2 regions of the Streptomyces inhibens genome follow, and region 2 is predicted to be linked to the other one. Evidence: predicted binding sites of a transcription regulator. Region 2 holds the regulator's gene; the other holds the start of a gene.
What was found. Region 2 encodes HspR, which represses chaperone genes until heat shock. Its sites were predicted from a motif close to TTGAGNNNNNNNNNCTCAA; they were not measured.
Positions count from the first base shown of each region.

Region 1 (3,403 bases), 1.8 Mb from region 2:
CGGTGCGCCGCTCGGCCGGGTCCTGTGCCGACTCGGGGGTGTGGTGCGGCCGCCCGATCAGCGGGCGCAGCTCGTCCGCCCCCACCGTGAACGGCAGCTTCCGCTCGCCGAGTTCGTGCTGGGCGGCCACCTTGCGCAGCAGCCTGGCGATCGCCCGCTCCAGGTTCCGTACGCCCGCTTCACGGGTGTACTCGCCCGCCAGCTTGCGCAGCGCGTCGTCCTCCAGCGTCACCTCTCCGGGCTCCAGACCGGCCCGCTCCAGCTGACGCGGCAGCAGGTGGTCCCGGGCGATGACGACCTTCTCGTCCTCGGTGTAACCGTCCAGCCGGACCAGCTCCATGCGGTCGAGCAGCGGCTCGGGGATGGCTTCGAGGACGTTGGCGGTGGCCAGGAAGACCACATCGCTGAGGTCGAGTTCGACCTCCAGGTAGTGGTCGCGGAAGGTGTGGTTCTGCGCGGGGTCCAGGACCTCCAGGAGGGCGGCGGCCGGGTCGCCCCGGAAGTCGGATCCCACCTTGTCGATCTCGTCGAGCAGCACCACCGGGTTCATCGACCCGGCTTCCTTGATAGCCCGTACGATCCGGCCGGGCAGCGCGCCGACATACGTACGGCGGTGACCGCGGATCTCCGCCTCGTCCCGGACGCCGCCGAGCGCGACCCGGACGAACTTACGGCCCATGGCCCGCGCGACGGACTCGCCGAGCGAGGTCTTGCCGACACCGGGCGGCCCGACGAGCGCCAGCACAGCCCCTCCGCGACGGCCTCCCACGAGGCCGAGGCCGCGCTCCGCCCGCCGCTTGCGGACGGCCAGGTATTCGGTGATCCGCTCCTTGACGTCCTCCAGGCCCGAGTGGTCCGCGTCCAGGACCTCCTTGGCGCCGGCGATGTCGTAGGCGGAAGCGCTGTCATCAGTTCGTTCGTTCCACGGCAGTTCGAGGACGGTGTCCAGCCAGGTGCGGATCCAGGAGGCGTCGGGGCTCTGGTCGCTGGACCGCTCCAGCTTGTCGACCTCCTTGAGGGCGGCCTTGCGGACGTCCTCGGGCAGGTCGGCGGCCTCCACACGGGCGCGGTAGTCGTCGCTCTCGTCCTCCGGATCGCCATTGAGCCCGGCGAGTTCCTTACGGACCGCCTCCAGCTGCCGCCGCAGCATGAACTCCCGCTGCTGCTTGTCGACGCCCTCCTGGACGTCCTTGGCGATGGACTCGGCGACATCCTGCTCGGCGAGGTGGTGGCGCAGCGCCTCGGTGGCGAACTTCAGCCGTGCGACCGGGTCGACGGTCTCCAGCAGCTGGACCTTCTGTTCGGTGGTCAGGAACGGCGAGTAGCCGGAGTTGTCGGCGAGGGTGGGCACATCCTCGATCTGCTGGACGCGGTCGACGACCTGCCAGGCGCCGCGCTTGCGCAGCCAGCTGGTGGCCAGCGCCTTGTACTCCGTGACGAGTTCGGCGACCGAGCCGGGCAGCGGTTCGGGGACCGTCTCCTCGACGGTCGTCCCCTCCACCCAGAGCGCGGCACCGGGCCCGGTCGTACCGGAACCGATCCGCACCCGGCCCAAGCCTCGGATCAGGGCTCCGGGATCGCCGTCGGACAGCCGTCCGACCTGCTCGATCCGCCCGAGCGTGCCGATCCCCGCGTAGGTGCCGTCGACCCGGGGCACAAGCAGCACCCGCGGCTTGTTACCCGATGAGGCGGCGGCCTGCGCGGCCTCCACCGCGGCGCGGACATCCGCGTCGGACAGGTCCAGCGGCACCACCATGCCCGGGAGGACGACCTCGTCATCGAGGGGCAGCACGGGCAGAGTGAGCGATGTGGACGTCGAAGCCATGATCTCCCCTTCGGCAAGCAAGTTGAGCTTTACCCACTCAATGCAGCCGGGGCAGGGGATGTTCCCTCTCGCGCGTTCGCTGTGAGCGATCAGGGGCGGCTGCCGGCCGCGCCGCCCGGCCCACCGCCACGGCCGTGGCCGACAGCTGGGCCGGGCAGGCGACCCTTCACTACCAGTGGGCCGGCCGGTTCAGCGCCGCCGGCAACTTGGTGGCGGCGTCGCCCCTGGCCGCGTTGAGCTGGGCCTGGGTGAGGAAGATGGCGCCGGTCAGGTCGGCGCCGCGCAGATCGGCATCCCGCAGATCCGCTCCGATCAGGTCCGCCGTGCGCAGGTCCGCGCCCTGGAGGTCGGCCGCTATGAGATACGCCCCGCGGAGGTTGGCGCCCTGGAGGTTCGCCCCCTTGAGCCGGGCGCCCATGAGGTCGGCGCCCCGCCGCTCCTTCTTACGGCCCGGGACCTTGGCCCGTACGAGCTCACTGGTGCGCAGCAGCAGCGCGTTGACCTCGCCCCGGTGGGCCGCCACCTCCAGCTCCGCGAGCTCCTGGGCGCTGCCGCGGGTGAGACCTTCGGTCTTCTCCAGCGCGGCGCGCAGATCGGCGTGCACCGGGCGGGCGGGCCGCAGGGTCAGCGCCTCGGCCAGGTACCAGAGGAGTTCGTGCAGCTGCCGCATGACGGGGAAGACGTCGAACATCTGCCGGGCGGTGCCCGGCGCCTGCCGCCAGTCCTGGCCGCCGAAGGTGACCTGGGAGACCTTCTGTCCGGCGCCGAAGCAGTCGAAGACGGTGCAGCCGGAGAAGCCGCGCGGCCGCAGTTCGGTGTGGATGCCGCAGCGGAAGTCCGTCTGCAGATTCGGGCAGGGCCGGCCGGCGTCCTTGTCGATCGCGAAGTCCGCCGAGGCGGCGAACGGCAGCGCGACACAGCACAGTCCGAAGCAGCTGCCGCAGTCGGACTGCAGGCCGAGATCGACGATGTCCGGAATTGATTGTTCGCGGTCTGTCGATCGCGCGCGGTCTGGGGACAAGGTGCGTGTACTCCTGCGGCCGGCCGGCGGGCGTGGCTCAGGGCCGCGCCCGGAAGGAAGCCACCATTCTCCCAGGAGGAGAAGCGGGCCCCGCCCGGCCGGTTTCGATCGCCGCGGCCGGGCACCGCGCCGTCCGCCGCCCGGCGTTGTCGGTGGTCGCCCCTAGCCTCGGGACCATGAGCATGATCGGAGAGTACGCACGTGTCACACCTGCCGAACTCGACCGCGCCCTCGGCGATCCCGAGTGGGCGCTGAAGCTGGTCATCGGGCGGATGGAAGCCGAGTCCGCGCAGCGCCCCGAGCCGGCGCGGGCGCGCTGCCTGGACGTCGACAAGGCCTGGGACGCCCTCGGTTTCCTGCTGCGCCGCGCGGCCTTCCCGGTGGACATCGTCCATGGCGAGCAGGCCGTCCCCGACGCGGAGGACTGGGGCTACGGCCCACCCCGTTACCTCACACCCGGGCAGGTGCGAACCGCCGCCGGGGCGCTGGCGGAGATGTCCGGCGCCGGCCTGACGGCCGGTGTCGGGCCGGAGGACCTCGCCAGGGCCGAGGTGTAT
Region 1 is NZ_CP084681.1:6,635,890-6,639,292, reverse strand. It holds gene lon (endopeptidase La) at 1-1,825, opposite strand, end outside; gene KI385_RS30175 (pentapeptide repeat-containing protein) at 1,995-2,846, opposite strand; gene KI385_RS30170 (YfbM family protein) at 3,023-3,403, shown strand, end outside.
Region 1: a site for HspR is predicted at 1,848-1,866, ahead of lon (endopeptidase La). Genes of this name have one in related genera too.

Region 2 (3,403 bases):
AGCGCCCTCAGCCCGGAGTACCTCGCCTTCTGGGGCGAGTATCTGATGCCGACGCTCACCACGCTGCGTACGGACGGGACGCCACATGTCGTTCCCGTAGGCGTCACCTACGACGCCGGGCAGCGGATCGCGCGGATCATCACCCGCAAGGACAGCACCAAGGTCAAGAACATCCTCGCCGCCGGGGCGGACGGTGCCACCGTCGCCGTGTGCCAGGTCGACAAGGGGCGCTGGGCGACGCTGGAGGGCATCGCGCGGGTGCGTACGGACGCGGAGTCGGTGGCCGATGCGGTCGGCCGGTACGCCGAGCGGTACGGCCGCACGCCGGCGCCCAACCCTGATCGGGTCATGATCGAGATCTCCGTGACCAAGGCGATGGGGCGGGCCTGAGAGCCCGCTCCCGCACCCCTCGCACATCCCGATCCGCACCTGGCTGAAAACGGACGCCCCGCATTCGAGATACACCCTCCAACTGGTACTCAGGTACGACGGGAACCGAACAGCTCCGCGCATCGACGAGCGGCTTCGACCCCCTCCCGTGCAAAAGACGGCAGCTGGAGGCCGCATGGCGTCGGCAGTACGCATCGTGACGACCGTTCCGCGCCGTCCACCCCCCACCCGGCCACGCCCGCACGCCGAGCTCTGCCCGCGCTGCGGCGGCCAACTCGCCGTCAACCAGGACGGCTGGAAGATCTGCCACGCCTGCGGTTACGCCTCGCCGCCCGGCACCGCCCCTCCACCGCGGGCCTCGCTCGGGGGTATCGTCGCCCCCACAGTCGCCACGCCCCGGAGGGCACGATGAACTCGGTCCGAGTTACGGCGATCGCCTGCCTGATGCCGCTGTCCGAGCTGGACGAGGATCCGTTCCTGGTCGATGACCGCAGCCAGCACGACATGTGCAAACAGTGGGCGGCAGCCCGTGACTACCACCTGACCTGCCAGCTCAGCCTGCACCAGCTGCGCGCCGACCACAGCGCGCTGTGGAGTGATGTGGAAGAGGGCCTGGTCGATGTGTTCGTGACGCCCAACCGCCGGGCGCTGGAGAACGCCATCGACGGAGCGGATGAATTCACCGCCCGGTGCGCGGCCGCCGGCATCCGGCTGGAGACCGCCGACCTCGACGAGCCGGTCTACACGCTGGCGATGAAGTCGCATGTGCACCGGCGGCTCTCGATGCCCACGGCCGGCTACAACGGCTGCTGAGCGGCCCGCGACACCCACCGGCGGCCGCAGGGCCGGACATGCGAAAGGGCCGGGCTTCCCCGGCCCTTCGCCACATCACGCGCCAGGCGCGCCCGCACCGGCCACTACTCGGGCCGCTTGGGCCGCCACACCACCAGCGCGCTGGTCTGCTGCACATCCTGATACGGCACCAGATCGCGCCGATAAGAGGCGTGCACCGCCGCCTCCCGCTGCTGCATCGCGCTGGCCGCGCCCTCCAGGGCGCCCTGGAGCTCGGCGACCCGCTGCTGCAGGGCCGCGACCTGGTTCTCCAGCTCGATGATGCGCTTGATGCCGGCAAGGTTGATGCCCTCGTCCTGGGACAACTGCTGCACCGTACGCAGGAGTTCGATGTCCCGGGTCGAATAGCGGCGGCCCCGCCCGGCCGTACGGTCGGGCGAGACCAGCCCCAGCCGGTCGTACTGCCGAAGGGTCTGCGGATGCAGGCCGGAGAGCTGGGCCGCGACGGAGATGACGTACACCGGCGACTCATCGGTCAGTTCATACGGGTTACGACGCTGCCCGCCCCGGCTGTCCATCTCAAGCTCCCTTCGCGGCCTGGAACAGCTCCGCCCGCGGGTCCTGACCCGCGGTCGCCTCGCGATAGGACTCCAGCGCTTCCTTCGCCTTGTCGCTGAGGTCCTTGGGAACAGCCACCTCTATGGTGACCAGCAGATCACCCCGGGTGCCGTCCTTACGGGCCGCGCCCTTGCCCCGGGCCCGCATCGTGCGTCCGTTGGGGGTACCGGCCGGCAACTTCAGCGTCACCGGCGGGCCGCCCAGCGTCGGCACCTTGATCTCACCGCCGAGCGCGGCCTCCGAGAAGGTGACCGGCACCGTGACGGTGAGGTTGTCGCCCTTGCGGCCGAAGACCGGGTGGGCATCGACATGCACCACGACATACAGATCGCCGGCCGGACCGCCCTGCTCGCCCGGAGCGCCCTTGCCGCGCAGCCGGATGCGCTGCCCGTCGGAGACGCCCGCGGGGATACGGACCTGCATCGTGCGGGCGCTCGTCGCGCGCCCGCTGCCCTTGCAGACCTCACAGGGGTCCTGGGCGATCAGGCCCCGGCCCTTGCAGTCGGCGCACGGGTCGGTGAGCGAGAAGCCGCCGCCCGCGCCCCGGCTGACCTGGCCGGTGCCGACACACGTCGGGCAGACCCGAGGCGTACCGTTTTTGTCACCGGTGCCCGAACACGCTTTGCACGGCGCCTGACTGGACATCCGCAACGGGACCGTGGCCCCGTCCACCGCCTCGGTGAAGCTGAGCGTCACCTCGGACTCGATGTCCTGGCCGCGGCGCGGATGGGTACGGGTACCGGTACCGCCGCGGTTGAACAGGCCGCCGAAGACATCCCCGAGCCCGCCGCCGAAGCCTCCGCCACCCTGACCCTGCGAGCCCCCGAAGAGGTCGCCCAGGTCGAAGTTGAAGGAGCCGCCGGCCCCGCCCGGCCCCGGCCGGTAGCCGCCGTTGCCGAACAGCGCCCGCGCCTCGTCGTACTCCTTGCGGCGCTTGCTGTCGCCCAGGACGTCATTCGCCTCGGAGATCTCCTTGAAGCGCTCCTCGGCCTTGGCGTCGCCCTTGTTGGCGTCCGGGTGGAACTCGCGGGCGAGCTTGCGGTACGCCTTCTTGATCTCCGCCTCGGTGGCGTCCTTCGGGACGCCGAGGACCTTGTAGTAGTCCTTCTCCACGAAGTCCTTGGTGCTCATCCCCGACGTCCCTCCTTCCGCGCGGTTTTCGTATCCGCCCTCACGTCAGCCCTCGTCCGGGCCACCGCTCTCCTCGTCCGAAGCCTTGGTGTCCTCGTCGGAGGCTGACTTGGCGCTCTGCGCGCCCGGCTGTGGCTCGGCGACGGCGACCCGCGCGGGGCGGATCGTGCGCTCACCGATGCGATACCCGGGCTGCAGGATCGCCACGCACGTCGTCTCGGTGACGTCCGGTGCGTACGAGTGCATCAGCGCCTCGTGGATCGTCGGGTCGAAGGGCTCGCCCTCCTTGCCGAACTGCTGCAGACCCAGCTTGGCGACCACGGTTTCCAGCGATTCAGCCACCGACTTGAAGCCGCCGACCAGTTCGCCGTGCTCGCGGGCGCGGCCGATGTCGTCGAGGGTGGGAAGGAGCTCGGACAGGAGGTTCGCCGCGGCGATCTCCTTGACCGTGACCCGGTCCCGCTCCACCCGA
Region 2 is NZ_CP084681.1:4,792,076-4,795,478, forward strand. It holds gene KI385_RS21885 (pyridoxamine 5'-phosphate oxidase family protein) at 1-390, shown strand, start outside; gene KI385_RS21890 (hypothetical protein) at 566-802, shown strand; gene KI385_RS21895 (hypothetical protein) at 799-1,203, shown strand; gene KI385_RS21900 (heat shock protein transcriptional repressor HspR) at 1,308-1,760, opposite strand; gene dnaJ (molecular chaperone DnaJ) at 1,762-2,931, opposite strand; gene grpE (nucleotide exchange factor GrpE) at 2,977-3,403, opposite strand, start outside.